3 regions of the Tepidiforma sp. genome follow, and region 2 is predicted to be linked to each of the others. Evidence: riboswitches for the same ligand, from Rfam matches in the RefSeq annotation. Region 2 holds a riboswitch; each other region holds the start of a gene.
What was found. A riboswitch is a leader RNA that binds a small molecule or an ion and turns the genes downstream of it on or off. The one in region 2 is predicted to bind S-adenosylmethionine.
Positions count from the first base shown of each region.

Region 1: another riboswitch for S-adenosylmethionine. It lies ahead of thrC (threonine synthase); the one in region 2 lies ahead of metK (methionine adenosyltransferase).
Region 3: another riboswitch for S-adenosylmethionine. It lies ahead of N2041_RS06005 (hypothetical protein); the one in region 2 lies ahead of metK (methionine adenosyltransferase).

Region 1 covers NZ_JANZZD010000005.1:9,142-19,441, forward strand. The annotation lists gene N2041_RS03965 (glycosyltransferase family 2 protein) at 1-409, opposite strand, end outside; gene N2041_RS03970 (acyl-CoA dehydrogenase family protein) at 519-1,676, opposite strand; gene N2041_RS03975 (MBL fold metallo-hydrolase) at 1,982-2,752, shown strand; gene N2041_RS03980 (AMP-binding protein) at 2,749-5,199, shown strand; gene N2041_RS03985 (ubiquitin-like small modifier protein 1) at 5,210-5,488, opposite strand; gene N2041_RS03990 (NIL domain-containing protein) at 5,545-5,787, opposite strand; gene thrC (threonine synthase) at 5,787-7,031, opposite strand; SAM riboswitch class I at 7,221-7,331, opposite strand; gene N2041_RS04000 (hypothetical protein) at 7,398-8,762, opposite strand; gene N2041_RS04005 (enoyl-CoA hydratase-related protein) at 8,766-9,554, opposite strand; gene N2041_RS04010 (DUF402 domain-containing protein) at 9,613-10,119, shown strand; gene N2041_RS04015 (hypothetical protein) at 10,129-10,300, shown strand, end outside.
Region 2 covers NZ_JANZZD010000006.1:48,928-59,227, forward strand. The annotation lists gene ilvN (acetolactate synthase small subunit) at 39-656, opposite strand; gene ilvB (biosynthetic-type acetolactate synthase large subunit) at 653-2,344, opposite strand; gene N2041_RS04985 (SIS domain-containing protein) at 2,507-3,574, opposite strand; gene N2041_RS04990 (phosphoglucomutase/phosphomannomutase family protein) at 3,571-4,995, opposite strand; gene N2041_RS04995 (NDP-sugar synthase) at 4,985-5,998, opposite strand; gene metK (methionine adenosyltransferase) at 6,012-7,175, opposite strand; SAM-I-IV-variant riboswitch at 7,270-7,376, opposite strand; gene N2041_RS05005 (ScpA family protein) at 7,431-8,156, opposite strand; gene aroF (3-deoxy-7-phosphoheptulonate synthase) at 8,224-9,267, opposite strand; gene aroH (chorismate mutase) at 9,296-9,667, opposite strand; gene trpA (tryptophan synthase subunit alpha) at 9,835-10,300, opposite strand, start outside.
Region 3 covers NZ_JANZZD010000008.1:9,582-19,881, reverse strand. The annotation lists gene meaB (methylmalonyl Co-A mutase-associated GTPase MeaB) at 1-377, opposite strand, end outside; gene N2041_RS06065 (cobalamin B12-binding domain-containing protein) at 379-789, opposite strand; gene N2041_RS06060 (VOC family protein) at 836-1,231, opposite strand; gene N2041_RS06055 (VOC family protein) at 1,228-1,650, opposite strand; gene mce (methylmalonyl-CoA epimerase) at 1,661-2,077, opposite strand; gene N2041_RS06045 (DinB family protein) at 2,092-2,625, opposite strand; gene N2041_RS06040 (methylmalonyl-CoA mutase family protein) at 2,625-4,280, opposite strand; gene N2041_RS06035 (hypothetical protein) at 4,386-4,532, opposite strand; gene N2041_RS06030 (response regulator transcription factor) at 4,731-5,486, shown strand; gene N2041_RS06025 (hypothetical protein) at 5,532-6,074, shown strand; gene N2041_RS06020 (nuclear transport factor 2 family protein) at 6,135-6,488, shown strand; gene N2041_RS06015 (epoxide hydrolase family protein) at 6,496-7,632, opposite strand; tRNA gene N2041_RS06010 (tRNA-Phe) at 7,710-7,785, shown strand; gene N2041_RS06005 (hypothetical protein) at 7,847-8,098, opposite strand; SAM riboswitch class I at 8,106-8,201, opposite strand; SAM-I-IV-variant riboswitch at 8,354-8,458, opposite strand; tRNA gene N2041_RS06000 (tRNA-Asn) at 8,554-8,628, opposite strand; gene N2041_RS05995 (Gfo/Idh/MocA family oxidoreductase) at 8,927-10,000, shown strand; gene ccrA (crotonyl-CoA carboxylase/reductase) at 10,155-10,300, shown strand, end outside.

The sequences.
Region 1 (10,300 bases), on a different contig from region 2:
CGAACACGCCGAGGTAGTCGTAGCCCTCACCGAGGGCGTCCAGCGCGGCGCGGATGGCCCAGGCTTTCCCGGGGACGGGCGACGAGGTTTCGATGACCCGGGCGCCGGCCGCCTCGGCGGCAGCTGCGGTGCCGTCGGTGCAGTTGTGGGCCGCGACGAGGACGTCCCGCAGCTCGGCCGGGTACTCCTGCCCGAGGAGGTCGCTCACGATCCGGGCGACGACGGCCTCTTCATCCCGCGCGCAGACGACGAGGGCGAAGCGGGGCCGCCATGCGGCCGGGGGCTGCGGCGGCTCGCGCCGCTTCAGGTAGCCCGCCAGCGTCACCGCCGACTGGTATGCCGAGATGGCGAGGACCGCCGCCTCAGCGGTGCGGACCGCGAGGCTGAGTGCGCGCAGCGGGGTGGCCACGCGGGCCATTATGCCCGCGCCCGGCCTGTAGTCGAACGGGCGCCGCGCGAAAACCGGCGAGCCCCGGGCACCCGGCCCGGGGCTCGCGATGACGGTCGAACGGTGGGGGTCAGCCGCGCGGCAGGCCGAGGCCGCGGGTCGCGATGATGTTCTTCTGCACCTCGGTGGTGCCGCCGGCGATGGTGGCCGAGACGGCCTGCATGTAGCCCATCGAGGCCCGGTTCCGGACGTTGCCGTACATGCCGTAGAGGTGCATCGAGAGGTTGGCGATGCGCTGGCTCAGCTCGCTCGTGAAGAGCTTGCACATGCTGGCCTCGTAGTTCGGGATCTTGCCCGCGGCCTGCATCGAGACCACGCGGTAGCTGAGCATCTTCGCCACCTCGGCCTCGATCCAGCGGTCGGCGAACTCGCGGCGGACGGTGTCGCTGCGGAACTTCGCCTCCTTGCCCTCCTTCGCCTGGCGCATCAGCCCTTCGAGCTGCTTCCGAATGCCGACGGCCGAGCCGATGGACGAGCGCTCGAAGTCGAGCGTCGTCGTCCCGACGTACCAGCCGCGGTTCTCTTCGCCGACGCGGTTCTTCACCGGCACGCGCACGTCTTCGAAGAAGACTTCGTTGAAGGTCTGCGTCCCGGCGAGGGTGGTCAGCGGCCGGACGGTGATGCCGGGCGACTTCATGTCGACGAGGAGGTAGGTGATGCCGCGGTGCTTCGGCGCGTCCGGGTCGGTGCGGACGAGCATGTACATCCAGTCCGCGAACTGGGCGCCGGTGGTCCAGATCTTCTGGCCGTTGATGACGTAGTCGTCGCCGTCGCGGACGGCGCGGGTCTGCAGGCTGGCGAGGTCGGAGCCCGCGCCCGGCTCGGAGTAGCCCTGGCACCAGATCACTTCGCCGCGGAGGATCTTGCCGAGGTGTTCTTCCTTCTGCTCTTCGGTCCCGTGCTCGATGAGGGTGGGGCCGATCATCATCACGCCGAAGCCGCCGACGTTGGCCGGGACGCCGGCCTCGGCGAACTCCTCGTTCATGATGAACTGTTCGACGACGGTCATGTCGGCGCCGCCGTACTTCTTCGGCCAGGCGGGCGCGATCCAGCCCTTGGCGGCCAGCTTGTCGCGCCACTCTTTGATGGCTCCCATGCGGGCGAAGAGGCTGCCTTCGCCGCCTTCGCCGCCGGCGCGGAGCGCGGCCGGGGCCTCCTTTTCGATGAATTCGCGCACTTCCTTGCGCCACGCTGCTTCGCGTTCGTTGTCGCCGAGATTGATGGCCATGCGGGTTCCTTTTTCTGCTGTCGGGTCGTTCGGCTGCTGCCGTGTGCACCGATTGTGGGGGACGGCTTCCCGGCCTGCAAGCGAATTCCGTTCGGGTTTGGTGAGCGCGCGCTCAATCGCCGCCCGCGGAAACTTCGATGGACGGGCGTCTTCCCGAGCGCCGTTCGCTCGTGATAGTCTTCACATTGTCCCACCCGGGTGCGGTGGCCGGCTTTCGGTTCTGTCCCTTCTCCTACTGCTCTGCTTCCATCTGCCCTCCGGCCGGCCACCGCACCGCCCCCTTGCTGTTATCCTGTCCCCGGACCATGAACCGCCCGCCCGAAACGCGCCGCGCCGCCTGGCACGAGCGGTGGCAGGAGCTCCGCCCCGAGCCGCTGCGCCCCTTCGTCGAGGTCGTTCCGGGCCTCTACCAGGTGCGCACGCGGGCGTCCCGCGCGTACCTTGCCGTCGAGGAGCGGATCACCGTCATCGATACCGGCGCGCCGGGCTCGGGCGAACGCATCCTCGAGGCGATCCGCGAACTCGGGCGTTCCCCGGACGACGTCGCCGACATCATCATCACGCACGGCCACCTCGACCACGTCGGCGGGCTGCCGGAGCTCCAGCGGCGGGTGCCGGCGCGGGCCGGCATCCACCTCGCCGAGGCGCACCACATCGACAGCGACGACCCGCTGCCCAACCCTTTCACCCACCCGCTCCTCGCGCGCATCTGCGAACCGTACCTCCAGTGGGTCGACCCCGGCCGGGCGCGGATCGACGTCTACCTGCGCGATGGCGATGAATTCCCGGCGCTCGGCGGGATGCGCATCGTCCACGTGCCGGGGCACACGCCGGGCTCCATCGCGCTCCACTTCGAAGAGCGCGGCGTGCTCATCGTCGGCGATGCGATGCAGTACCGGTTCGGCCGGCTGATGCTGCCGCACCGGCTCTTCACGCAGGACATGGCGCAGGCGGCGGCATCCATCCGCCGGCTCGCCGAGCTGGACTTCGACACCCTCTGCTTCAGTCACTTCCGCCCCATCGTCTGCGATGCCGACTTGCGCGTGCGCGAATTCGCCCGCGCGCTGCCCGCATGAACACGCTCATCGAGCTGCTCGAACGGTCGGCAGAGCGCCACCCGGACCGCCTCGCGCTCACGATGCGGCTCGGTGTCCGCACGACGCGCTACACCTACGCCGAGCTCGCCCGCCGGGCGCACGCGTGGGCGCGGCTTTTCGCGTCGCGGGGCATCGAGAAGGGCGACCGGGTCATCGCATGGGCGCCGAACCAGCCCGAGTGGGTCGCGGCCATGTTCGGCACGTTCATCGCCGGCGGCGTCCTCGTCCCGCTCGACGTCCGCAGCGCGCCGGAGTTCGCCGCCCGGGTGGTCGAGCGGGTTCGCCCGAAGCTCGCGTTCGCCGGCCGCTCGCAGGCGGAGGCGCTTGCAGCCCTCGAGGTCCCCGTCATCGTGCTCGAGGACGCCCGGCCGCCGCTCGACGGCCGCTTCGAAGGGCCGCCGCTCGCCGGGGGCGACCTCGCCGAGATCATCTTCACCTCCGGCACCACCGGCGACCCGAAGGGCGTGATGCTGACCCACCGGAACATCGTGGCGAACGTGGAGGCGGGGCTCGCAGTCATCGATATCGGCCCGGGGACGCGGATGCTGTCGCTGCTGCCGCTCAGCCACATGTTCGAGCAGACGGCGGGCTGCTTCGCGCCGATCGCCGCCGGGGCCGCCGTCTGCTACCCGACGAGCCGGCAGCCGGCTTCGCTCAGCCGCACCATGCAGGAGTGGAAGCCGACGGTCATCATCGGGGTGCCGCAGGTGCTCAGCCTCTTCATGGCTGGCATCGAGCGGGAGGCGGCGGCCCGGCACCGGCTCGGTCTGCTCCGCTTCCTCCGCACCATCGGCCAGCCGCTGCCCGCCCGCGCGCGTCGGCTGCTCTTCCGGCCGGTGCTCTCCCGGTTCGGCGGCGCGCTCGATTTCGTCGCCAGCGGCGGCGCGGCGATCGACCCGGAGGTGCAGCTGAAGTGGGAAGCGATGGGCATCGCCGTGGTCGAAGGCTACGGCACCACCGAGTGCGCACCCATCGTCACCATCAACCCCCGGGAGGACCGCCGCATCGGCAGCGTCGGCCGGCCGCTGCCCGGCCAGCAGGTCCGCATCGCGGAGGACGGCGAAGTCCTCACCCGCGGCGAAAACGTCTTCACCGGCTACTGGGAGGCCCCGGAGGCGACGGCCGCCTCGTTCGAAGACGGCTGGTATCGCACGGGCGACCTCGGCTACCTGCAGGACGGCTACCTCTACCTGAAGGGCCGGAAAAAGGACCTCATCGTCCTCGCCGACGGCCAGAACGTCTACCCGGAGGACCTCGAAGCGGTGCTGCGCCGCCAGCCGGGCGTGACCGACGCCGTCGTGCTCGGCCTGAAGCGGGACGGGCAGGTCGTCCTCCACGCCGTCATCGCAGAGGCGGAGCCCGGGTCAGCCGCCGAGGCGGTCCGTCTCGCGAACCGGCAGCTCGATGCGCGCCAGCAGATCCTCGCGTGGAGCACGTGGCCGGAGCCGGATTTCCCGCGGACGCACACGCTGAAGGTGCGGCGGCCGCTCGTCGAGGCGTGGGTGCGCGAGCAGCAGCCGGCCCCGGCGGTGCAGACCATCGAAACCGGCGACCCGCTGCTCCGCATCATCGCGGCCATCGCCCGGCCCGGCGCGCCGCTCACCGACGAGACGAACCTCGGCGCCGACCTCGGCCTCGATTCGCTGGCGCGGGTCGAGCTGCTCTCGGCCATCGAGGATGATATCGGCGTCTACGTAGACGATGCCGACGTCGGTCCGCAGACTACCATCGGTGAGCTTCGGCGCATGGTAGCCAAAGGCGAACGGAAGGTCCGCATCCGCAAGTTCCCCACGTGGCCGCGCTGGCGCACGGTCCAGTGGCTCCGCCACGCGCTGCTCTCGTGGTTCGTCTTCCCGCTGCTGCGGCTCGGCTACAGCGTCGAAGTGCGCGGGCGGGAGCGGTTCGCGACGGTGCAGCAGCCCTGCCTCATCATCTCGAACCACAACATGCACCTGGACCAGGCGATGCTGCTGCGGAGCATGCCGCCCGGCTTCCGGCGGCGCGTGGCGATCGCCGCCGCGGCCAGCGACATCTTCGGAAACCGGCTGCGGGGGTTCTTCGCCAGCCTGCTCGGCAACGCCTTCCCCTTCGCGAAGGAAGGCTCCGGCGTGCGCGAAAGCCTCGAATACGTGGCGAAGATGCTCGGCGAGGGCTGGAACGTCCTCATCTTCCCCGAGGGGAAGCTGACCGTCATCGGCCCGATGCAGCCGTTCAAATCCGGCACCGGCCTGCTCGCGGTCGAAACCGGCGTCCCGGTCCTCCCGATGCGGATCGACGTCCTCCGCCCGGGCTTCTACGAAGGGAAGTGGCTGCCGCACCCGCGGGCGCGCGTCCGCGTCAGCATCGGCGAGCCGATCCGGTTCGAACCCGGCACGTCGTACCAGGAGGCGACGGCCCGGCTCGAAGAGGCCGTGCGGAACGCCTAAAGGCCCGCCGCTACGCGCCGCCGGCCACGGCCGGCACGATGCTCACCTCGTCGCCGTCCTTGAGCGCCGTCTGCATGCCGTCGAGGAAGCGGACGTCGTCGCCATTGACATAAATATTCACGAACCGGCGAATCTGGCCGGCTTCGTCGACCATCCGCTCCTTGATGCCAGGGTAGGCGGATTCGAGGTTGGCGACGAGCGCCTCGAGCGTTGGGCCCTCGGCGGTTACCGTCGACTGGTTGCCCGTGAGGGGGCGGAGCGGCTGCGGGATGCGGACATTGACAGGCACGTGGGCAGTTCCTTCCTCTGCGAAGTTCGTCGTGACGCGGTGCTGAAGGCGCGGGCTCAGCCTTCGACGATGTCGCCCGTGACCGGGTCGACGCGGACGCCGCGCTCCTGCGCCCAGGCGAGGCTCCGCTCGATCTCGTCCGGGTCGCCCTCCAGTTCGAGGACGACCCAGCCGGTCTTCTCGTCGACGTCGGCCATGCGGACGTTGGTGATGACCTGGAACTCGTGGCCGAGGCGGTAGATGATCGGCTCGCGGATCAGGTTCTCGGGAAATGTGAAGCGGACGCGTTTGACGGCCATCACGCGACTCCCTGCGCTACGCGGGCATTGTACGCCGCCTCGAAGCTCTCCATCGTGGCCTCGATTTCGAGCGGCGGGTTGAGCGCCTCGGCGACGGCTTCGACCGTCTTGAACCCGGCCCCGGTGATGAAGGCGACGGTCAGCTCATCCGGGTGGATGCGGCCCTGCGCGGCGAGCTGCTTGAGCGAGGCGACGGTGACGCCGCCGGCCGTCTCCGCGAAGATCCCCTCCGTCTCCGCCAGCAGCTTCATGCCGGCGACGATTTCGTCGTCGGTGACGCTGCCGCAGGCGCCTCCGGTCTCCTGCAGCTGGACGAGGCTGTAGTAGCCGTCGGCGGGGTTGCCGATGGCGAGCGACTTCGCGATGGTGTTCGGCCGCTGGGGCCGGAAGTTCATCGAGCCCTCCTGCCAGGCCGTCGCCACGGGCGAGCAGCCGGCGGCCTGCGCGCCGCTCATCCGGGTCTTGGGCTCATCGATGAGGCCCGTCTTCCAGAGCTCCTGCAGCCCCTTCCGGATCTTCACGAAGAGCGAGCCGGAGGCGATCGGCACGACGCAATGGTCGGGCGCGCGCCAGCCGAGCTGCTCCGCGACTTCGAAGCCGAGCGTCTTCGAGCCTTCGGAGTAGTAGGGCCGCACGTTCACGTTCACGAACGCCCAGTTGTAGGCGCCGGCGAGCTCCGCGCAGAGCCGGTTCACGGCGTCGTAGTTGCCCCGCACCTTCACGAGTGTCGGGCCGTAGATGCTCGAGCCGAGCACCTTCCCGAGTTCGAGGTCGTGCGGGATGAAGACGACGGCCTCCATGCCGGCGGCGGCGGCGTGGGCGCTGACGCTGTTGGCGAGGTTGCCCGTGCTGGCGCAGGCGAGCTTGTCGTAGCCCAGCTCCCGCGCGCGGCTGCTCGCCACGGCGACCACGCGGTCCTTGAACGACCACGTCGGGTTCACGGTGTCGTTCTTGATGTAGAGGTTGTTCAGGCCCAGCGCTTTGCCGAGGTTCTTCGCCCGGATGAGGGGGGTGAACCCGGCGCCGATATCGATCGCCGATTCGGCATCGCAGGGCAGGTAGTCGCGGTAGCGCCAGAGCGAGGCCGGCCCGCGCTCGATGCGCTCACGGCTGACGGCCTTCCGGATGGCGTCGTAGTCGTAGGTGACTTCGACGGGCCCGAAGCAGAAGTCGCAGACGTGGCGCGCTTCGAGCGGGTATTCGCGGTGGCATTCGCGGCAGCGGAGATTCTTGGCAAAGCTCATGCTCTTCCTCCCTTCGGAGCGTGGGCCCGCGCGGGCGCAGGGCGTCGGCTGACGCGCGGGCGGACGGGCGGCGAAGACGGTGCGGGAGGCCCCTTCGGGTGAGGGGCTAGAGCATGACCATTCGGCCCAGGAACTCAACCATCTCGGCAACTCCTCGTTCCGCGTGGGCCGTGTTTCGGAGCGAAGTCGCTCTCATCTTTCCCCCGGGATGCTCCCGGGAGGCCGGATTTGGCACCTTACCCGCCGGGCAGGTTGCCGGGGTTTCACCGGGCCGGTCCCTCAACCCCATCTCGATACGAGCGGCCACGTTCGCGGGATTTCCTCACATGCTAGCACGGGCCGACGCTAACGCGGCAAGATCGCGCGTCAATCGGCCGGCTCGAGGCCGAAGGCCCGGATGACGGCGACGAGGCTCGCGCCGTCCAGCGCCTGCGCCAGCAGGCCGTCGAGGTAGCGGAGGTCGAACGGGTCGCCCGCCGCCGCGCCCGTCTCGGCCGCCAGCGCCGCCATGTAGGCCGCCGCGAGCGGCTCGAGCGGCGACTGGAGCGCCGTGACCGTCGGGTAGGCCGTTGTCACCAGCTCGGCGAAGGAGCGGTAGGGCGCGTTCGTCCCGGGGAGCGCCGCCTCCACGCCGGGCGACCGCAGCACGCCGATCGACTCCGGCAGCACTGCCCCGCTGTTGACCATCGCGAGGGCGTCGATGCGCAGCTCCCGCGCCAGCCGCGTCCGCTCTTCGGCGAGCGTCGGGTTCGCGGCGACGAGCCGGAGGAAGAGGAGCGTATCGAAGGCGGTGGCGGCCACCTCCTCGACCCGGCTGTCGAACTGGTCGCAATGGACCGCCTCGTGGGCGAGGAGCGGGATGAGCAGCTCGAACCGCTCGCCGCGCAGGGAAGGGTGAATGGAGACCACCCGCGCGCCCGTGCCGGTGGAGGTGACCCGCGCGAGCAGCCGCTCCATCCCCGGCGGCTCGCGGAAGTCGATGCTCGCTGCCGGCTGGCCGGTGCAGTTCGCCGGGGTGAGCAGGTCGGCCAGCGCGGGCTCGGCGAACGTCCCCGTCAGCGCCGCGAGCGCGGCGCGGAGCTTCGGCGACGGGACGGTCGCCGCCGGGATGGCGTCGTAGACGGCGAGGGCATCGGCGCTCGTCGCGGCATCCGATCCGCGCACGGCGAGGTGCCGGCGGAGCGCTTCCCGCATCGCCGCCGGGTCATCTGTCGCCGGGTCCGGCTCGCGCTCCTCCGGGGGGTCGAAGAAGGCCGGGTCGGCCGGCGTGAGGGCGCTGGAGGCGAGGAGCGCGGCGAGCGGGCTGAGGTCGGCAGCTACCGGCACCTCGAAGCTGCCGCTCGCCCGCGGGTCGAACGCCCGGCGCGAGACGGTCAGCACGCTCCCTTCGGTCACGAGCGCATCGACCGTCAGCACGACTTCCCGCCGGTTCGCGGTGCTCCGCTCGGCGGCGGCGACGAGCTGGCGGCGGGAGCCGCCTTCGGCGAGGGCGATGCGCAGTTCGAAGTGCGAAGCGAGCGGGATGCGCGAATCGGCGAACTCGGCGGGGCGGTCGAAGGTCACCGTCACCCGGCTCCGGAGCGTGGCGAGGCCGTTCTCGCGGATGCGCTCGGCGCGGGCTTCGGCGCCCGCGGGCGCGGCAGGCGGCCGGGGTTCGCCGGAGCACGCCGGCAGCAGGACGAGCAGGAGCCAGCCGCCCAGCACTGCCGTCAGCCGGCCGGCCGGCGTCATGGGCTACCTCCCCGTGTAGTTGGGCTTCCGCTTCTCGGCGAAGGCGCGCGGGCCTTCCTTCGCGTCCTCGCTGGCGAACAGCCGGCCGAGCAGGAGGTCTTCGAAGGCGAGCCCGTGTTCGAGCGGCATGTCGAGGCCGCGCCGGATCGCTTCTTTCGCCGCGCGCACGGCGAGCGGCCCGCGCTCGCAGATGACGCCCGCGATCTGGAGCGCGCGGTCCATCAGCTCCTCGCGCGGCACGACGTGCGAGACGAGCCCGATGCGCATCGCCGTCTCGGCGTCGATCTGCTCGCCGGTGAGGATGAGGTAGTTCGCCCACGCCTGCGGGATGGCGCGGGGGAGCCGCTGCGTGCCGCCGGCGCCGGGCATGATCGCCCAGCGCACTTCGGGGAGGCCGAACCGGGCTTCCGGCGTGCAGATGCGGATGTCGCAGGCGAGCGCCAGCTCGAGCCCGCCGGCGAGGCAGTAGCCGTTGATGGCGGCGATGATCGGCTTATCGATCGTCATCCGCTTGGTGAAGCCGCCGAACGGCACCGGCTTGCCGCCTTCGAACTGGTTCTCGCCGCGGGCGGTCGCGACGAGGTCCATCCCCGTCGAGAACGCCTTCTCGCCGACGCCCGTCAGGATGGCGACGCGGAGCGCATCATCGTCGCGGAAGTCGCACCACGCGCGGTACATCTCGCTCGAGGTCTTCGCATCGATGGCGTTGAGCGCCTGCTCGCGGTCGATGGTGATGACGGCGATGGCATCGCGCTTCTCGTAGCGGATGTTGCTGTAGCCGGGTTCACTCATGGGCTCGGGCTCCAACGGGGTTTCGGCGGCAGAATAGCGCGCGGGGGCAGCCGCTGCGATGGACGTCTACCTCGAACGGAAAGTGAAGCCGGACGGGACGGTCCGGGAGTACCCGACGGAACTCCTCCACCTCGGCCGGGGGTTCGCGCTCGTCCGCTTCCGCATGCAGCTGGGCGGCGGCCCGCCCGATATCCCCGTCGCGGTGCCGCCAGGCTCCGTGTCGCTCGGCTACTTCTGGGCGCGCCGCCCGTACAACCTCTACCGCTGGCGCGGCCCGGACGGCGGCCTCCTCGCGCACCGCTTCGATGCCGTTGCCGATGTGGCGATCGGCCCGGGCGGGGTGAGCTACCGCGACCTCGCGCTCGACTGGTGGGTGCTCCCGGGCGACGTCCTCCTCGAGGAGGACCGCGACGAGTTCGAAGCGCTCGCGGCAGCCGGGGCGCTTACGCCGCGCGACCGCGCCGCCGCGCTCGCCGCCGACCGGGAGGTGCACGCCCGCTACCGCCACATCCTCGATGAGGCGGCGCAGCTCGAGGCGCGCTACGCGGCGCCCGGCCCGGCGTAGAATGCCGGCATGCTCCGCGCGCTCCGGCCGTACCTGAACGCCTTCCAGTTCGGCTTCATCGTCACCTTCATCCTCTACCTCTTCATCCGCTTCAATACGGCCGATGTCATCCTCGGCGCCGTCATCGCGGCGGTCGGCGGCGCGCTCGTCCTCGCCGGCTACGTCTACCTCGAGCGGCGGT
Region 2 (10,300 bases):
TGTGGGGAACCCCGCCGCGGTTCGCTTCCTGCGGGCGCTCAGTCGCTGGAGAAGGGGAGGTCTCCTTCGACGCGGCGGCCCTGGGTCTGGTGGATGCGGGCGATGCGCTCGGGTTCGGGTTCGTGGACGGTCGTGGTCTTGGTGCCGCGGACCATGGCGATGCGGCCGGTGCGGGAGAGTTCGCGGATGCCGTAGGGCTCGCACATCTTGATGAGGCCGTCGATTTTGTCTTCATCGCCGACGACCTGGAGGATGATGGAGTTGGTGGCGATGTCGACGACGTCGGCGCGGAAGACGTTGGCGATATCGAGGAGCTCGTGGCGGTTCACGTTGTTGCAGCGAACCTTAATCATGGCGAGCTCGCGGGCGACGATGTCTTCCTGGCTGAGGTCGCTGACCTTGATGACGTCGATGAGCTTGTAGAGCTGCTTTTCGACCTGCTCGACGGGCGCGCTGTCGCCATCGACGACGATGGTCATGCGGCTGAGGCCGGGCATCTCGGAGTGGCCGACGGTGAGCGATTCGATGTTGAAGCCGCGCCGGCGGAAGAGGCTGGCGACGCGCATGAGGACGCCGGGCTTGTCTTCGACGATGGCGACGACGGTGTGGTGGTTGGCGCGCTTGCGGGGCTGGTGGCCGTTGAGGGAGGGGTTCACCGGGCGAGCTCCTCGGCGGGGGCTTCGATGGTTTCGGAGAGGGCGGCGCCGGCGGGGACCATCGGCCAGACGTTCTCCTCCTGGTCGATCATGAAGTCGATGAGGATGGGCCCCTTGTGGGCGCGCGCCTCGCGGATGGCGGGGGCGACTTCGGCCTTGGTTTCGACGCGGAGGGAGCGGATGCCGTAGGCGTCGGCGATCTTGCAGAAGTCGGGCTGCGTCATGGCGACGGAGACGAAGTTGCGGTCGTAGAAGAGCTGCTGCCACTGGCGGACCATGCCGAGGTAGCCGTTGTTGAAGATGGCGATCTTGAGCGGCAGGTTTTCGTCGACGACGACGGCGAGCTCCTGCATGGTCATCTGGAAGCCGCCGTCGCCGCAGATGGCCCAGACTTCGGCGTCGGGGAGGGCGACCTGTGCGCCGATGGCACCGGGGAGTTCGAATCCCATGGTGCCGAGGCCGCCGGAGGAGATGAGCTGGCGGGGGCGCTTGTAGAAGTAGTGCTGGCCGGCCCACATCTGGTGCTGGCCGACGCCGGTGACGATGGTGGCGTTGCCCTCGGTCTCTTCGTAGAGGGTGCGGACGACGTACTGCGGGAGCATCCGGCGGCTTTCGCGGATGTGGAGGCTCGGGTGCTCTTCCCGCACCTGGTCGATCCACTGGAGCCACTCGGTGTGCTTCGCCTCGCGGACGTGTTCGGTGAGGCGTGGGAGGACGTTCTTGGCGCTGCCGACGATGGGGACGGCGGTGGGGAAGTTCTTGCCGATTTCGGCGGGGTCGATGTCGATGTGGATGATCTTGACGCCCGGGTTGAAGTCCTTGAAGCGGCCCATGGCGCGGTCGTCGAAGCGCATCCCGACGCCGATGACGAGGTCGGCGTTATCGGCGGCCATGTTGGCGTAGAACATGCCGTGCATGCCGAGCCAGCCGTAGGAGAGGCGGTGCGCCTCGGGGAAGGCGCCGATGCCGAGGAAGGTGGTGATGACGGGGATCTCGGCCTTTTCGGCGAGGGCGACGAGTTCGTCCTGGGCGTCGGACCAGATGACGCCGTGGCCGGCGATGATGATGGGCCGGCGGGCCTGGTCGATGAGTTCGGCGGCGCGGCGGATCATGCCGGCGTGACCTTCGTAGGTGGGCCGGTAGCCGCGGAGGTGGACCTGTTCGGGCCAGTCGAATTCGGCGGATTCCTGGAAGACGTCCTTCGGGATGTCGACGAGGACGGGGCCGGGGCGGCCGGTGCGGCAGATGTGCGCTGCTTCGCGGATGGTGAGGGGGATCTCCTCGGGGCGCATCACCAGGTAGTTGTGTTTGGTGATCGAGTGCGTGATCCCGGTGATGTCCGCTTCCTGGAAGCCGTCTTTGCCGAGGAGGGTGCGGCTGACGTTGCCGGTGAGGGCGAAGACGGGGACGGAGTCCATCCAGGCGGTGCAGATGCCGGTGACGAGGTTGGTGGCGCCGGGGCCGGAGGTGCCGAGGCAAACGCCCATGCGGCCGCTGGCGCGGGCGTAGCCGTCGGCCATGTGGGCCGCGCCCTGTTCGTGCCGGACGAGGATGTGGCGGATGCCGGGATACTGGGGAAGGGTGTCGTAGAGGGGGAGGACGACGCCCCCGGGGTAGCCGAAGATGACTTCGACACCTTCGCGCTGGAGGCCTTCCAGCACCATCTGTGCGCCTGTCATGCGCGCCATGAGGAACCCTTTCCGCGGAGCGAACGCTGGAGCGGGCGGAACCCGGTGAGGGGCGCCTGCTGCCTGCCGCGCCGTGCGGTCGCGGCTGCCCGTGGGCCGGGCGGTGGCTGGAGGGGTGGCCGGTAAGCCGATTGCCCTCCGTTCGGTCCGCAGGATTTCAGATTACGTCGATATTTCGGCGGAGGAAAGGCGGGCGATGCGGCTGCGGATAGATTCGATTTCTGGAATCGGCGTCGGGTCGATGCCGCGGGCGATGGCGGCGTGCCAGGAGAGGGCGTCGACGGTGACGAGGGCAGCGAGGGCCCGTTCGAACGGGCTGCTGCCGGGGATGGGAAGGCGGTGGAAGGGGATGCCGCGGGGGGCGGCGAGTTCTTCGACGGCCTCGAGGTAGGGCGCGGCCGGGTCGTCTTCGGCAGCGAGGGCGAGAAGGGTCCAGCGCGCGGGGGCGAGGTCCGGGTCGAGGCCGACGACGAGATTGTGGGCGGCTTCGGGGAGGGCGGCCGAGGCGGCGAGGAGCTTGGCATTCTCGGCGAGCTGGTTGCGGGCGCGGTCGGCGAGGGGGAGCAGCACTCCCCCGGCGAGGATGAGCGGCACGCGGCCGGCGATGGCCCCGGCGGCGCGGGCGGCGGCGGAGCCGGCGGCCAGCTGCGCGGCGGCAAGCCCGGCGCACAGGGCCGCGGCCCGCTCGATATCGGGCGTGGTGACGAGGTAGAGGCCGAGGCGCTCGACGATGCGGAGGAGGGGTGCGAGGAGCAGGGCGACGGCCGCGCGGGGCGGGGCATCGTAGTCGAAGCGCCAGGCCGGGACGCCGTCGTCCTCGCAGCGGGCAGCGAGCCGGCCGCCGCGGGTGATGGCGATGATGGGGGCATCCCGGCGCCACGCGTCGTCGTAGAGGGCGAGCGTCTCGGCGGTGTTGCCGGAGCAGGAGACGGCAGCGACGAGGGTGCGTTCGCCGACGAAGTTGGGGAGTTCGCGGCCGCGAACGACGGTGATGGGAATTTCGCTCACCGGGGCGGCGAGCGCGGCGACGATATCGCCGGCGGCGGCAGACCCCCCGGTGGCCGCGATGACGAGGTGGTCCGGCATGCGGCCGCGGGGGAGGGGCAGTTCGAGGTCGGCGGTGCGGCGCCACTCACGCGCGAGCTGGCCGCCGAAGGCAGCGATGTGGCGCCACATGCCGGCGCGGTCGACCGCGGCGGCGGCGGGTTCGGGTTCGAACGCAGCGCTCACCGGCGGACCCCGGCGATGGCGGCGCCGGCATCGAGGACGGGCCGGACGAGGGTCTCATCGGTGACTTCGGTGTAGATGCGGAGGAGCGGCTCGGTGCCGGAGAGGCGGAAGAGGAGCCAGCCGCCATCGAAGAGGAAGCGCCAGCCGTCGGTGCGGTCGCTGCCGGTGACTGGCCGGCCGGCGATGTCGCCGGGCGCGGCGGCATCGAGCGCGCTGCGGATGGCGTCGCGCTGGCCGGGTTCGAGGTCGTAGTCGTCGCGGGCGTAGAAGTGCGGCCCGGTGATTTCGAAGACCTGCTGGAGGAGTTCGGAGGGAGATTTGCCGGTAGCGGCGACGTAGTCGAGGAGGAAGAGGCCGGCGAGGATGCCGTCGCGCTCGGGGAGGTGGCCGCGGAAGCCGTAGCCGCCGGATTCTTCGCCGCCGATGAGGGCGTCTTTCTCCATCATGAGGGGGCCGATGAATTTGAAGCCGACCGGAGTCTCGAAGCATTCGACGCCGTAGCGGGCGGCGAGGAGGTTGGCCATGCGGGTGGTGGTGATGGAGCGGACGATGGGGCCGCGGAGGCCGCGTTCGCCGAGGAGGTAGTTGATGAGGAGCGCGAACGTGCGGAGCTGGTCGACGTAGCGGCCGCGCTCGTCGACGAGGCCGACGCGGTCAGCGTCGCCGTCGTTCGCGATGCCGATGTGGTAGCGGCCGGTGCCCATGAGGACGAGGAATTCGCCGAGGTTCTTTTCGATGGGCTCGGGGGCGCGGATGCCGGGGAAGGCCGGGTTCCGCTCGGTGTGGATTTCGCGGACGGTGGTGGAGCCGCCCGCGAGCAGTTCGGTGAAGAGGCCGGCGCCGGCACCGTACATCGGGTCGACGGCGACGGCGAGGCCGGCGCTGCGGATGCGCTGGAGATTGACCTGCCGGCCGAGGGCGGCGAGGTAGCCGGGGATGGGATCGAAGGCGGTGATGGCGTCCGTGTCCGCGGGCGCCATGGCAACGTCGGCGGGGTTTTCGAGGATGGCCGGGACGCGGCGCTCGATATCGGCGACGATCTCGGGGCTGGCGCTGCCGCCGTAGTGAGGTTTGACTTTGATGCCGTTCCAGTTGAAAGGGTTGTGGGAGCTGGTGACGACGACGCCGCCGGCGGCGCCGGTTTCGATGATCCGGTAGCTGATCGCGGGTGTCGGGGCTGGCCGGTCGGCGAGCTGGACGGTGAAGCCGGCGGCGGCGAGCACGCGGGCGACATCGCGCGCGAAGTGGTCGGAGAGGAAGCGGGTGTCGTAGCCGACGACGAGGGGGCGGGCGGTGCCGCCGTGCTCGGCGAAGTGGTCGGCGACGGCGCGGGCGCAGGCGCGGACGTTTTCGAAGGTGAAGGTATCGGCGATGATGGCGCGCCAGCCATCGGTGCCGAAGCGAACGGGGTTATCCGGCATGGGCCTCATGATACTGGCCGTCTGCGTCAACGATCGTGCCCGGCGGGGGCGCTGCGCCGGGGCCGATGGTCGCGCCGGGGCCGATGACGCAGCCGCGAAGGCGGGCGCCGGGGCCGATGCGGGCGCCGTCGGCGGCGATGGTGTCGACGAGCTCGGCGGCTTCGCCGACGTCGACGCGCTCCCAGAGCACCGAGCCGCGCAGGCTGGCCCGCGGGCCGACGGCCGAGCCTTCGCCGACGGCCGCGCGTTCGAGCACGGCAGTGGGGTGGACCGCGGCGGCGGGGTGGACGGCGTTCCCGGCTTCGAGGAGGGCGTGGTGGAGGGCGAGGTAGCGGGCTGGCGTCCCGAGGTCGGCCCAGTGGCCTTCGAAGCGGTAGCCGAGGACGACCCGGCGGCGGGCGACGAGGGAGGGGAAGAGGGTCTCTTCGACGCGGACGGCGCCAGGGGGAATTTCGTCGACGAGGCGGCGTTCGAAAATCCATGCGCCGGCGTTGACGAGGCGGGACGGGGCCTCGCCGGGGGGCGGCTTTTCGACGAAGCCGGTGACGAGGCCATCCGGGCCGCAGACCGCGACGCCGAAACTGGAGGGGTCGTCGACGTCGTGGAGGGCGAGGGTCAGGTCGGCGGCGCGATCGACATGGGCGCGGAGTGCGGCGGCGAAATCGAAATCGAGGTAGACATCGCCGTTGAGGACGAGGAAGCGGTCGTCGATGCCGGCGGTTTCGACGGCGTTGCGGATGGCGCCGCCGGATTCGAGGCGGGCGGTTTCGATGATGGGGAGGACCTCGAGGCCGCGGTGCCGGCCGGCGGGGTAGCGGGCCGCGAGGTCTTCGTTGGCGAGGCCGAGGGCGAGGATGGCGCGGCGGATGCCGGAGCGCTCGAGCCACGCGAAGAGGTAGTCGATGGCGGGCCGGTTGCAGACGGGCACGAGGCTCTTGTGGCGGCGGGCGGTGAGGGGGCGCAGCCGGGTGCCCTGGCCGCCGACGAGGAGGATGGCGTCCACGCGGGCGCGGCGGTCAGCGGCCGGCGGCGGCGCGGAGGTCGGCAGCCCGGGAGGTGTCCTCCCAGGGGAGATCGAGGTCGGTGCGGCCGAAGTGCCCGTAGGCGGCGGTCGGCCGGTAGATCGGCCGGCGGAGGCCGAGGTCCTCGATGATGGCGCCGGGGCGGAGATCGAAGAGGCGGCGGACGGCGGCGAGGATGACCGAATCGGGGACGACGCCGGTGCCGAACGTTTCGATGCCGATGGAGGTGGGCTCGGAGACGCCGATGGCGTAGGAGAGCATGAATTCGCAGCGGGTGGCCAGGCCGGCGGCGACGATGTTCTTGGCGACCCAGCGGGCAGCGTAGGCGCCGGAGCGGTCGACCTTCGTCGGGTCCTTGCCCGAGAAGGCGCCGCCGCCGTGGCGGGCGACGCCGCCATAGGTATCGACGATGATCTTGCGGCCGGTGAGGCCGGCATCGCCGCGGGGGCCGCCGATGACGAAGCGGCCGGTGGGGTTGACGTGGATGGTGACGTCCTTGCTGAGGAGCGGGCCGACGACGGGCTCGATGACGTGCTTCGTCACCTGGGTGGTGATGAACTCGGGGTCTTCGACGTCGGGGGAGTGCTGGGTGGAGATGACGACGGTATCGACCTGGAGGGGGTTCCAGTGTTCGTCGTATTCGACGGTGACCTGGGACTTGCCGTCGGGCCAGACCCAGGGGAGGGTGCCGGATTTGCGGACTTCGGCGAGGCGGCGGGTGAGCCGGTGGGCGAGGGAGATGGTGAGGGGCATGTATTCGGGGGTTTCGCTGCAGGCGAAGCCCATCATCATGCCCTGGTCGCCGGCGCCGATGGAGCGGGGGTCGGTGTTATTGACGCCGCGGGCGATATCGGCGGACTGCTCGGCGATGGAGGTGATGACGCCGCAGGTGTGGCCGTCGAAGCCTTTTTCGGAGGAGTCGTAGCCGATATCGACGATGGTCTTGCGGACGAGCTTGTTGATATCGACGTAGCCATGGGTGGTGATTTCCCCCATGACGAGGACGAGGCCGTTGGTGGTGGCGGTTTCGCAGGCGACGCGGGAGGCGGGGTCCTGTTCGAGGAGGGCATCGAGGACGGCGTCGCTGATCTGGTCGCAGATTTTGTCGGGGTGGCCTTCGGTGACGGATTCGGAGGTGAGGAGCTTGCGTTCGGACACGTGGAGCCCTTTCGGTGGTGGAGTTGCCTTCGCGCGGGCATGAAAAATCCCCCCGTGCCGCTGGGGTGCGGCGGCGAGGGGCGGGCCTTCCCGCAAGCCCGCCTTTTGTTGCCCGGCGGCGGGTGCCGCGGGGCCGCGTCGGTTTGGCACCTTGGAGGCATAACCAGGTTGCCGGGCGGGGACGCCCTCTTGACGCTTGCAGTGAGGGTAGCAGGGCGGGGTGCGTGGCGGAAGATGGAGGCGGCGGTGGTGCGGTCAGGCGGCGGGGGCGAGCGCGACGACCTGGATATCGCCCCAGGGGGTTTCCTGGAGGGCGTCGGCTTCGCCGGCGCGGAGGAGTTCGAGGACGGCGAGGAAGGAGACGACGACTTCGAGGCGGTTCGCGCATTCGAGGATGGCGCGCCGGAAGGAGAAGCGGCCCCGGCGGCGGAGGCGGTCGCGGAACTGCTCGAGGCGCTGAGCGAGGGTGATGGCGGTATCGCGGGGGAGGATGGCGCGGGGCGCCGGGTCGGCAGGCTTGCGCTGGAGGAGCCGGAGCATGAGAGCGTGGAGGCGCTCGATACTGACGCCTTCGAGGGGGGAGGCTTCCGGGAGGTCGGGAGGCGGGGCGAGGCGGGTGTAGATGCGGAGGCCGGCGTCCTGGCGGGCTTCGAGGAGGTCGACGACCTGGAGGAAGCGGCGGTATTCGCGGAGGAGTTCGACGAGCTCCTGGCCGACGTCGTCGTCTTCGAGCGAGGGCGCCTCCTCCCCCTGCGGGCGGGGGAGGAGGGCGCGGGACTTCAGGTAGATGAGGCGGGCGCCGATGGCGACGAATTCGGCGAGGGCGGAGGGGTCGAAGCCTTCGCCGGTGTGGATGGCGGCGAGGTACTGGTCGGTCACCGCGACGAGGGAGACGGCGGTGATATCGAGGTCGTCCTTCTCGATGAGGTGGAGAAGGAGGTCGAGCGGCCCCTGGAAGACGGGCAGCGAGATTTCTGCCATGGCTCCTGCCGGCGCGATGCCCCCCCGCTGAGGCGGCGCCGGTGCGGTCTTGCGACCGTGTGCGCTATCACGCGCTGGCAGGCGCCCACACCCCCGGGAGCGTCCGCTCGACTGCAGCGGCGATAGCGCCGACCGAGCGCATCATCCCGGCGAAGCGGTCGTATGTCAACGACTGGGCGCCGTCGGAGAGGGCGTGGTCGGGGTTGTTGTGGACCTCGATCATGAGGCCGTCGGCGCCGGCGGCGATGGCGGCCATCGCGATCGGCGTGACGAGGGAGGCTTTGCCGGTGCCGTGGGAAGGGTCGGCGATGACGGGCAGGTGGCTGAGCTCGCGCGCGAGGGGGATGGCGTTGACGTCGAACGTGTTGCGGTAGGCGGTTTCGAAGGTGCGGATGCCGCGCTCGCAGAGGATCACGTTCGGGTTGCCCTGGGCCATGATGTACTCGGCAGCGAGGAGCCACTCTTCGATTTGGCCGGAGAGCCCGCGCTTGAGCATGACGGGCTTCTTCACGCGGCCGACTTCATCGAGGAGGATGAAGTTCTGCATGTTGCGGGCGCCGATCTGGATGATATCGGCGTATTCGCAGACGGCGTCGATATCGCGGACGCTCATGAGCTCGGTAATGACGGGGAGGCCGTGGGCCTTGCCGGCGGCGTGGAGGTAGCGGAGGCCTTCTTCGCCGAGGCCGCGGAAGGTGTAGGGGGAGGTGCGGGGCTTGAAGGCGCCGCCGCGGAGGATGTTGGCGCCGGCGGCTTTGACGGCGCGGGCGGAATCGAAGATGTGCTCTTCGTTTTCGATGGAGCAGGGGCCGGCCATGATGGCGAGCTCGGTGCCGCCGACTTTGACGCCGTAGCCGACGTCGATGATGGAATCGGCGGGATGGAAGTCGCGGGAGGCGAGCTTGTAGGGGCGGGTGACGCGGTGGACGGATTCGACGCGGGGGAGCGCGAGGAAGATGTCTTCGAGGCCGGGCTCATCGGAGCCGATGACGCCGATGATGGTGCGCTCCTGGCCGACGGAGAGGTGGGCCTGGCGGCCGGTTTCTTCGACGCGCTTGATGATGACGTCGAGGTCGTCCGGGGTGGCTTCCGGGGAAACGACGATGATCACGGGTTCTTTTGCTCCGTTTCGAGGTAGTTCAGGGGGTTGGGGACGCGAGGTCGGGCCGCAGGCGGGCGGCCTCGCGCAGGTAGATGTGGCGGATTTCACTCTGGGCTTTATCCGTGTTCCAGTGGAGGAGCACCCGGATGCAGAGGGGGAGCATGCCGGGGACGGACATTTCGTGGCTCTGCATGAGGGGGACCTGCGTCCACCCGAGCTGGCGGGCGGCGACGGCCGGGAATTCGGCGTAGACGTCGGGGGTGGTGGTCAGCCAGGCGGAGGCGATGTCCTCGGTGCGGATGCCGTTGGCCTCGACCATGTGGACGAGGAGCTCGCGGGTGCGCTCGAGGATTTCTTCCTTCTGGTTGCGGTCGACAGTGGTTGCGCCGCGGACGCCGCGGACGGGCATACGCGCAGGTCCTCCTGGGTGTTCCGTGGGTGTGATGGCAGTGCGCTCAGGATCGGCGGGCGCCAAAGGCCCCGGCCGGCGGACTGCCATATGCACGGCCCACAGGGGGACGCGGCCACGCCTGTTGAGGCGCAGCCGGCCGTCTGTGGGCCGCGATCACCTGTCCGCTATCGGCCGGAGACATCCTCCACGAACTCCCTGACGCTCTGCGCGCGGCGGTCTTCCGCCGCAGCGTCGATGGCGCTGATTATAGCAGAGCCGATGACTGCGGCATCGGCGATGGAGCGGACGGCTTCGGCCTGCTGGCGGCTGGTGATGCCGAAGCCGACGGCGAGGGGCAGGTTCGTCTGTGCGCGGACGCGCTGGATGAAGGCCGGGAGAGCATCGAGCGCGACGTTGCCTTTGCCGGTGGTGCCGGTCACGCTGACGCAGTAGAGGAAGGCATCGGCGCACGCGGCGATGCGGGGGATGCGCTCGTCGCGGGTGGTCGGGGCGACGAGGGGGACGAAGCTGAGGTCGTGCGCGCGGCAGGCGGCGAGGAAGCTGCCGGCCTCCTCGGGCGGGAGGTCGACGACGATCCAGCCGTCGGCGCCGGCAGCCGCGGCTTCAGCGCAGGCGCGGACTTCGCCGCGG
Region 3 (10,300 bases), on a different contig from region 2:
GCGATGGCGGGGGCGAGCCCGCCGAGCGCGCCGCGGCCGGCCATGGAGCGCATGTAGACGCCGGGGTCCATGGTGACGTCCTGCATGCGGATGCGGTCGCCGAGGAGCGCGCCGTGGGTGAAGGGGCTGGAGGGGTCGACGGCGATGATGGCGACCGTCTTCTCGCGGCGGCGGAGCTCCGTGGCGAGGGCGCCGGTCAGGGTGCTCTTGCCGGAGCCGGCGCCCCCCGTGATGCCGACGATGTGGGCGCGGCCGGAGTGGGGGAAGAGGGCGCGGACGTAATCGCGGCCCTCGAGGGTGCGGTTTTCGACCCGGGTGATGACGCGGGCGAGCGCGCGGCGGTCGCCTGCGAGGAAGCGCTGGACGAGCTCGTCCACGTTACTTCTTCACGTTGTCGTAGACGAACTTGACGATGTCCTGGGTGTTCGTCCCGGGGCGGAAGATGGCCTTGAAGCCGAGTTTCTGGAGGGCTTCGGTGTCTTCTTCGGGGATGATGCCGCCGCAGAAGAGGAGTACGTCATCGAGGCCCCGCTTCTTGAGCTCTTCGACGACGCGAGGGAAGAGCTCGAGGTGGGCGCCGGAGAGGATGGAGAGGCCGACGACGTCGACGTCTTCCTGGAGCGCCGCCTCGGCGATCATCTCGGGGGTCTGGCGGATGCCGGTGTAGATGACCTCGCAGCCGCCGTCGCGGAGGGCGCGGGCGACGACCTTGGCGCCGCGGTCGTGGCCATCGAGGCCGGGCTTCGCGATGAGCACCCTGATTTTGCCGGTTGCGGTTGCTGTCGACATGGCTCCCCTCGGAGGTGATGGTGCAGGTGAGGGTTATGGTAGCGGGCTAGCGCGCGGAGCGCTGGATGAGCTGGAGGTTGACGCCGTGGGAGGACTTCGGCGAGACGAAGGCGATGCCGTTGTTCGGGTCGCCGACGCGGTAGCCGAGGCCGCGGAGGTGTTCGACGGCGGCGGCGACGTCATCGACTTCGATGGAGAGGAGGTACTGACCTTCGCCGCGCTCTTTGGCGAACTGGGCGACGGGCCCCTGGTCGGTGAGGGGCTGGATGAACTCGAGGGCGCTGTCGCCGATCGGCATGAAGGCGTTCTTGATGCCGAGGGCGGGGATTTCGCCGCCGCGGGAAGGATCGACCTGGAGGTCGAAGTGGCGGGCGTAGGTGGCCGTGGCCTGGTCGATGTCCTTGACGACGATGCCGACGTGGTCGATGCGCAGGGCTTTCATGCGGGTGCTCCTGTGGCTGGTGAGATGGCTTCGTACTGGATGAGGGCGAACGGCACGCCGTGAGTGCCGGATTTGACGGTGGCGATGAGGGCGCCGGGCTGGACGGCGGGCTTCGGGTCGCCAACCTCGCAGCCGAAGGCGCGGAGGCGGTCGACGGCGGCGCGGATATCGCGGACAGCGAGGACGAGGCCCCAGAGGCGGGCCTTGACCTCTTCGCCGGGCTTCGGCTCGGGCGGGCCGGCGAATTCGAGGACGACTTCCTGGAGCTTCGCGAAGGCGAGCTGCGCGCCGGTGCCCGGCCGGGTCATCGTGCGTTTGATTTCGAGGCCAAGGTTGCGCTGGAACGTCTCGGCGACCGCCCCGGAATCGTTCGAGGCGATGACGATGTGGTCGATGTGGGTGGCGCCGATGCCGTCCATGGTTGGTGGCCTAGTGCCCGTGCTGGCCTTCGATGGGGGTGGCGAATTCGACGAGGACGCCGTGGTTGGAGCGGGGGTGGAGGAAGCAGATCATGCCGGCGAGACCGACGCGGGGCGCCTGGTCGATGAGTTCGATGCCCTTCTGGCGGGCGGCTTCGAGCTCCTTCGCGACGTCGTCCGATTCGAAGCAGATGTGGTGCATGCCTTCGCCGCGGCTGGCGAGGAAGCGGGCGACGCCGGTGTCGTCGCGGGTCGGTTCGAGCAGCTCGATCTCGGAGTTGCCGATCTGGAGGAGGACGCCGCGGACGCCCTGGTCTTCGACGACGCGGTCGGCGGTGACGGGGAGGCCGAGGGCGTCGCGATAGAACTTGAGGGCCTCATCGGCGGAATGCACGACGATGCCGACGTGGTGGATCTTGGTGAGCATGCTGGTGGTACCCCTCAGGACGTGGCTTCTTCGATGATGGATTGGGCGCCAGTGCGGCGCGCGCCGTCCATGCCGGCGAGGCGGGCGGCGATGGCGTGCCAGTGTTCGCGATCGTGGTCGATGACGGCCGCGACGAGCTTGCGGTAGCGCGAGCCTTCGTCGGCGAGGTCTTCGTCGCTGATGTGCGCGAGTTCGTCGAGGAGGCGCTGGCGGCCGGTGCGGAGCTGCTCGAGGACGCTGAAGAAGTCGAGGCTGCGCTTCCGTTCGACGTGCTCGCGGTTCCACGCATCGAGGCGGGCGCGGTTGAAGTCGTAGAGCTCGGGCCGGCGGCCTTCGCGGAGTTCGCGGATGGCGGTGACGACTTCGGCTTCCCAGCTGGCGACGTGGCCGACGATGTCTTTGACGGACCACTCGCCGATGAAGGGGCGCTCGATGTCGCGGATGCGGCACGTTTCGACGTTCCGGATGAGCTGGTTCCGCTCGAGCTCGAGCTCGGCGAGGAGGCGGCGCCGCTCGTCGGCGCGGGTCCGGACGTCGTCGTCGCTCATCAGATGAACACCGGTTCGCGCTGTTCGCCCCAGACTTTGCGGAGGCGGTGGGAGATTTCGCCGAGGGTGACGCGGTTTTCGACGGCCTCGACCATGAGGGGGACGAGGTTTTCGGTGCCGCGGGCGGCTTCTTCGATGCGGCAGAGCATGTGCTCGACGGCGGCGCTGTCGCGCGTGGCGCGGAGCTTGCGGAGCTTTTCGACCTGCCGCTGGCCGATGGCGGGGTCGACCCGGAGGATTTCGGGCTTCTCTTCTTCGGCGACGACGAAGTCGTTGACGCCGACGATGATGCGCTCCTTGTTTTCGACCTGCATCTGGTAGCGGTAGGCGGCTTCCTGGATCTCTTTCTGCTGGAAGCCCTGCTCGATCGCCGCGAGGGCGCCGCCCATGCTGTCGATGGCCGCGATGTAGTCGCGCGCCTCGGCTTCGAGGCGGTTGGTGAGGTCTTCGACGAAGTAGGAGCCGCCGAGCGGGTCGACGACATCGGCGACGCCGCTTTCGTAGGCGAGGATCTGCTGGGTGCGGAGGGCGATCTGGACGGCCTTCTCGGTCGGGAGGGCGAGGGCTTCGTCCATCGAGTTGGTGTGGAGGGACTGGGTGCCGCCGAGGACGGCCGCGAGCGCCTGCACGGTGGTGCGGACGATGTTGTTCTCGGGCTGCTGGGCGGTGAGGGTGGCGCCGCCGGTTTGGGTATGGAAGCGGAGCATCTGGGAGCGCGGGTTCTTCGCTTCGAAGCGGTCGCGCATGATGTGGGCCCAGAGGCGGCGGGCGGCGCGGAACTTGGCGACTTCCTCGAGGAAGTTGTTGTGGCAGGCGAAGAAGAAGCTGAGGCGGCCGGCGAAGTCGTCGACATCGAGGCCGGCGCCGATGGCGGCTTCGACGTAGGCGATGCCGTTGGCGAGGGTGAAGGCGATCTCCTGGGCGGCGGTGCAGCCGGCCTCGCGCATGTGGTAGCCGGAGATGGAGATGGTGTTCCACTGCGGCACGTGGTCTTTGCAGTAGGCAAAGATGTCGGTGATGAGCCGCATGGAGGGCTTCGGCGGGTAGATGTAGGTCCCGCGGGCGATGTATTCCTTGAGGATGTCGTTCTGGACGGTGCCGCCGAGCTTGTCGGGCGAGACGCCCTGCTGCTTGCCGACGGCGACGTAGAGGGCGAGGAGGATGGCGGCGGTCGCGTTGATGGTCATCGAGGTGGTGACCTTATCGAGCGGGATGCCGTCGAAGAGGGTCAGCATGTCCTCGATGGAGTCGATGGCGACGCCGACTTTGCCGACTTCGCCGGCGGCCATCGGGTCGTCGGAGTCGTAGCCGATCTGGGTCGGGAGGTCGAAGGCGACAGAGAGGCCGGTCTGGCCCTGGGCGAGGAGGTAGCGGTAGCGCTGGTTGGACTCCTCGGCGGTGCCAAAGCCGGCGTACTGGCGCATGGTCCAGAAGCGGCCGCGGTACATGGTGGGCTGGATGCCGCGGGTGAACGGAAACTCGCCGGGGAAACCGAGCTGCGTGACGGGGTCCCAGCCTTCGAGGTCGTCCTGGGTGTAGATGGGCTCGATGGGCATGCGCCCGGTTGTCTCGAAGGAGGGCTGGCGCTCGGGGGCGCGCTGGATGGCTTTGGCGTAGGGGCCCTGCAGCCACTCGCGCTTGGTGGTGATAGGCATGCTCTGGCGACTCCGGGGACGCTTGGGCGCGTTCTGGCGAACGGCGGTGCAGTCTCCGAAGTATAGGAGCGGGCGGGCGGGGGCGGCAAACGCGGCAGCGGCCCGTCAGGGGTCGCGGGTGTCGCGCGCTTTCTCCCGGAGCCGCTTCAGGCGCTCCTCTTCGAAATCGACGATGGGCCGGACGATCGCGAGGCGGCGCCGGCGTTCGTGGAGATCGTCGTCGTAGGTGTGGATGCGCTGTGCCTGTCCCATACGGGGATGTTCGGCAGGGTGCCTGGCTATCTGCAATGCGGGATTGACCTGATTTCGGCAAGAGCGCGGGCGAGGGCCGCGGCCTCGGGGATTCCGGTTGACAGAATGAGGGTATTTACCTCTTGACAATCGTGCTTATAATCTCCGCCACCATGCCGGCGTGCGCGCCGGTGAAGGTTTGGGAAACGGCAGGTAAACGTGGACGACACCGGCGCGTACCGCTTCCTCAGCTGCCTCCTGGTCGCGCCAGCTGGCCTGGAGACGCGGGGATTCGTGCGCGCGCTGCACGGCGGGGGGCTGGCGGTGCTCGAGCGGGAGCCGGGCGAGACGGCGCTGCGGATGGCGGAATCGGGGGAGTTCGACATCGTCTGCCGGGCGGTGGACGGCGACGGCGTGGGCGGGCTGGTCGACATCGCGCGGCTGGCGGGCTGCGGGCGGCCGGTGGTGGCGGTCTTCGGGGAGGCGCAGCCGGAGCTGGTGGCGGAAGCGTTCGCGGCCGGGGCGGATGCGTGCCTCGAGCTGGAGGCGGACCCGCGGGTGGTGGTGGCGCAGGTGCGGGCCGTGCTGCGCCGGGCGGGCGCGTATGATGCAGGTGCGCCGGGCAACAGCGGGGTCCTTCAGGTCGGCGACCTGGTGGTCGATGTTGATCGGTGCGAGGTGCAGCGCGGGGGGATGGTGGTTCCCCTGACCGCGGCGGAGTTCCGCATCGTGGAGTACATGGCCCGGAACAGCGGGCGGGTACTCAAACCCCACGAGATTCTGAACGCCGTCTCGGACGACTACCGCTATCTCCCGCGGGAAGCACAGGACGTGTTCAAGGTCTACGTCCGCCGGATTCGGCGGAAGCTCGAGCCGAACGAAGAGGCGCCCCAGTACCTCGTGACGGTGCGGGGCTTCGGGTACCGGCTCGAGGGCGGGCGGGAGCGGGTGGCGCTCCCGGCGCGGCAGGCCTGAAGCGCGGCCGCGGCTCCCGGGCGCTCGCCTCCCGGGAAGGTTGACGTGGGAGAGCACGACAGCGAGCCTGAGGATGTGATCCTCGAGCGCCTGCAGGAGGCGGCATCGGGTGATGCCACCGTGCGCCAGCTCCGGCGGCGGTACGACCTGCTCCGGCAGGACTACGAGCGGCTGCTGGACCGGCTGGGCGAGCTCGAGGAGCGGCTGGCGGCAGCGACCCGGGCGCAGGCAGCCCCGGCGACGCCCGTGGGCGCCGCGCTGGCGGAGGCGCTGGCCGCGCCCCTGATGCAGCTCCGGCAGGAGTACCTCGCGGCGGCGGCAGGCATCGCGCAGGTGGTGTCGGGGCTCGAAGGGCTGGCTGGCGGACTGAAAGGTCAGCACAGCGCGAGGCCCGCGGCAGAGCCGCCGGAACGGGCCGAGCCCGCGGGCGCGCGGCCGCCGCAGCGGGTGCAGGTGGACGTGCGCGGGAGCGGATTCGGCGAGCTGCTCGACTTCCAGGAGCGGCTGATGCACCTGCCGGGCGTGGCGCGCGTCTCCATCAACGCCATCGACAACGAGCGGGCGACGCTGATCGTCGAGCTGGCCTAGCGCGGCGGCGGGCAGGCGGTAGACTTGCCCCCGGCTCTGCTGAGCCGGACGGAGGCGCGCGTGGACATCGAACGGTACAACGCGGAGTGGCTGCGGGCGTGGACGGAGAAGGACGTGCCGCGGCTGCTGGAGTTCTACCACCCGGAGACGGAATACCGGGATGCGCAGGTGCCGAACGGCCTCAAGGGCCACGGGGCGCTGAAGCAGTACCTCGAGGGGCTGTTCGCAGCGACGCCGCCGATGGCGTACACGCCCGATGAGGTGTGGCCGATTCCCGGGGGCTACTGCGGCCGCTGGTACTGCACGATTTCGCTGCCGGACGGGTCGACGCGGCGGCTGCGGGGGTTCGACCTCGTGCTGCTCGATGGCGACCGCATCACCTTCAACGAGGTCTATACCCACAACCTCCCCTAGGCGCCGGTCAGGAGCCGCGCGGCTGGCGGAAGAAGGCGATGACGTCGCCTGCGAGGAGGCCGGGCTGCTCGAGCGCAGCGAAGTGGCCGCCGCGCGGCATCTCGGTCCAGTGGACGATGTTGAAGCGCTGCTCGGCCCAGCGGCGCGGGACGCGCCATGGTTCGCGCGGGAAGACGGCGACGCCGGTGGGGACTTCGACCTTCGGGTAGACGAACCCGGCGGGGTCGCGGCGCGCTTCGTAATAGATGCGGGCGGCGCTGGCGATGCTGTTGGGCGCCCAGTAGAACATGAGGTTGGTGAGGAGGACGTCCTTCGAGAACGTCTTCTCGATGTCCTCGCCGACGTCGCCCCAGGTGTGGAACTTTTCGACGATCCAGGCGGCGAGGCCGGCGGGCGAATCGGACTGGGCGAGGGTGAGCGAATCGGGCTTGGTGCCCTGTGTGAGGGAGTAGCCGGTTTCGTTCGCCTGGAAGGCGTCGCGCTCGGCGATGCGCTGGCGGTCGTCGTCGGTCAGGTCCGGCGGGGGCTGGACGAAGAGGAAGTTGAGGTGGGCGCCGATGACGTGCCCGGGGTAGGCCGAGGCCATCTTGGCGGAGATGATGCCGCCCCAGTCGCCGCCCTGGACGCCGTAACGCTGGTAGCCGAGCTCCTGCGTCATGAGGGTGTGGAAGGCAGCGGCGATGCGGCTGATGCCCCAGCCGCGCTCGCGGGGCTTGCCGCCGAAGCCGAAGCCGGGCAGGGCCGGGATGACGAGGTCGAAGGCGTCGGCGTCGGTGTGGCCGTGGGCGGCCGGGTTCACGAGGCGGTCGATGATGAAGTAGAACTCGAAGATAGAGCCCGGCCAGCCGTGGATGAGGAGGAGGGGGAGGGCGCCGGGCTTGCCGCTCTCGATGTGCCAGAAGTGGATATCGACGCCGTCGACGTCGGCGAGGAAGCCGGGGTAGCGGTTGAGGTGGCCTTCGTGGAGGCGCCAGTCGTAGCCGTTCGCCCAGTAGTCGCAGAGCTGGCGGATGTAGCCCAGGTTCGCGCCGTAGTCCCAGCCGGCATCGGCGAACTGGTCGGGCCAGCGGGTGCGGGCGAGGCGTTCGCGGAGGTCGGCGAGGACCTCGTCGGGGACGTGGATGGCGAAGGGGCGGATGCTCATGGCGGGGAATGATAGCGCCGGTCGGGCGGGGACGCCTTGACCGGGCGGCGGGGGTGAACCTAGCATGAAGCGACGGCGCTGAGGTAGCTCAGTTGGTAGAGCACGGCACTGAAAATGCCGGTGTCCTCGGTTCGATCCCGAGCCTCAGCACCAGGCATGCGAGCAACGCTGGCCCGGCCATTTTGGCCGGGCCAGCTGCGTTCCTGGGGAAGCGTCAGGCGGCGGCCGGCGCCTCGGCCGGGAAGTGGACGAAGCGGCCATCGAAGACGGCGAAGCGGCCGCGGAGGTCAGACTTGAAGGCGCGGACGATGTCCTGAACGTCTTCGAAGAGGAGGTGGAAGGAGTTGCGGGTGTCGAGGCGGACTTCGACGGCGTAGCCCTGGTGGTGGATGGCCTCGATGCGGCCGGAGATGGGGGCCGTGAGCGTCTTGCGGTTGGTGACAGGGAAGGAGCGGGTTTCGCGCATGGGACACCTCCAATCGGTCCTGGCTGGGGCACCTTCCGGGGGCTTCCCCCGGGGTTGCCGGGCGGTCATCGGGCCAGGTCCCTCGCGCCACTCGTGATTGGGGACGGGGTTGCGGCGGGGTGCCGCGGGGTATTGCGCCGGGGGCGCGAACGTGCGGGTGCGAACTCCTTTCCGGGGCAGCGAAAAGCCCCTCACGGGGGAGGGGCTGGCGTTCGGGATGCCGGCGCCCCTCCGGCTTCGAGGGGCGGGTAGACGTTACCCGCCGTTGGTTGCCCCGTCGTTCGGGGCCGCGTCATGGTGGCACCTTGGCGGCGTTACCAGGTTGCCGGGCAGCTCGCGCTGCCGCTCGGGACGCTTCGAGGGAAAGGATAGGGACGGCGCGGGGGCTGTCAAGGCCTCAACGAACAACGGCACGCTCGCTCGAGCGCGCCGTTTCGATCGCAGCCAACAGGCGGTGGCTCCCCGGCGAGGATTCGAACCTCGAACCTAGCGGTTAACAGCCGCGCGCTCTACCGTTGAGCTACCGGGGAACACCCTGAGTTTCGGACGGCGGGGCGGGACGCGCAACCGGGGCATGCCCGAAACGGGCGCGCGGTGATTCCGATGCCGGCGTGGTCTCGCTCAAGATCACTGGCGGGCGTTCCGGCCTCGTTTCATCTGGTCTCGTTTCAACGGGAACGGCCGCCGGCGGGGAGTCACGTGCGCCCCCAGGTGGATCCCCCCGCCGGTGGCCGCGAATCGAGCATGGCACGGGCGGCGGGGGCGTTCACCCGGCGTTGGGCAAGGCGGCCGTAAAATGCCGGAAAACTCGCGAAGGCGGTACGCCCCGTGCCCGTTCCCGTCGTTGGACTCATCGGCTGCGGCCATATCGGCCGGTTCCACTCGCGCAACCTGCGCGGCGCCATCCGGGCCGGGGCAGCGGAGGCGCGCTACGTCGCGGTGTGCGACCGGGACCGGGCGCGGGCGGAAGCGTTCGGGGCGATCGTCGGCGCGGAGCTGGTGACCGACGACGCGGCGGAGCTGTTCGGGTTCCCGGGGCTGACGGCGGTCTACATCTGCACAGAGACGGCGGAGCACCCGGCGCTCGTCCGGGAAGCGGCGCGGCGGGGGCTGGACGTGTTCTGCGAGAAGCCGCTCGCGCGGACGCTGCCGGAAGTCGAAGAGATGGTCGCGGCGGTCGAGGGGGCCGGGGTCATCAACCAGGTCGGGCTCGTGCTGCGGTACTCGCCGGTGCTGACCGTGCTGGCGGACCTCATGCGCGACCCGGGGCTCGGGCCGCTGCTCACGGCGCATTTGCGGGACGACCAGTTCTTCCCCATCCGGGGCCACTACCGGAGCACGTGGCGGGGGAGTTTCGAACGGGCCGGCGGCGGGACGCTCATCGAGCACTCGATTCATGACGTCGACGTCTTCCGATGGCTGTTCGGGGAAGTTACGGCGGTGCGGTGCCACACACGGGAGGCGACGCCGGGGCACCCGGGCATCGAAGACGTGGCGCTGGTGACCTTCCAGCACGAAGGCGGGCACCAGACCACGCTGACGTCGGTGTGGCACGGCCTCGACGACCGGCCGTCCACGCGCTACCTCGAGGTGTTCTTCGAAGGCGGGTATTTCGCGACCGAGCACGACTTCCTCGGGCCGATCCGGGTGCAGGGCCGCAGCGGACCGGTGCGCGAGATGAGCGCGGAGGAGGTGTTCGAGCGGTACGTGGAGCTGACGGGGCTGGACGAGGGGACGGCCGAGCTGGCACGGGCGGGGATGATGGAGGATGTGGCGTTCCTCCGGTGCGCGGCCGAGCGGCGGCCGGCGTTCCCGGATTTCCGGACGGCGCTGGCGGCCCACCGGGTGGTCGATGCCTGCTACCGGAGCGCCCGGGACGGCGCTGAGGTTGCGCTGGCATAGACGAAATCGCTGTCGTATACGCGCCGTCTATGGCTGGAAGCGAATGCCCGTTTACCCGTCGATAGCGATCGGCTAGCATTGGGTCCATTCGGCCCGTGGACCGGTGCCAGACCCGCGAAGGGACGGGCCGCGAGGCCTGCCCGAGGAGCAAGGAATGACGACGCAAGTGCTGAAGGATCTCTACGACATCGGCGAGATGCCGCCGCTCGGCCACGTGCCGAAGAAGATGTACGCCCAGGTCATCCGGCAGTCCCGCTTCGGCCAGCCGACGCAGGCGTTCCAGGTCGAAGTCATCGACGT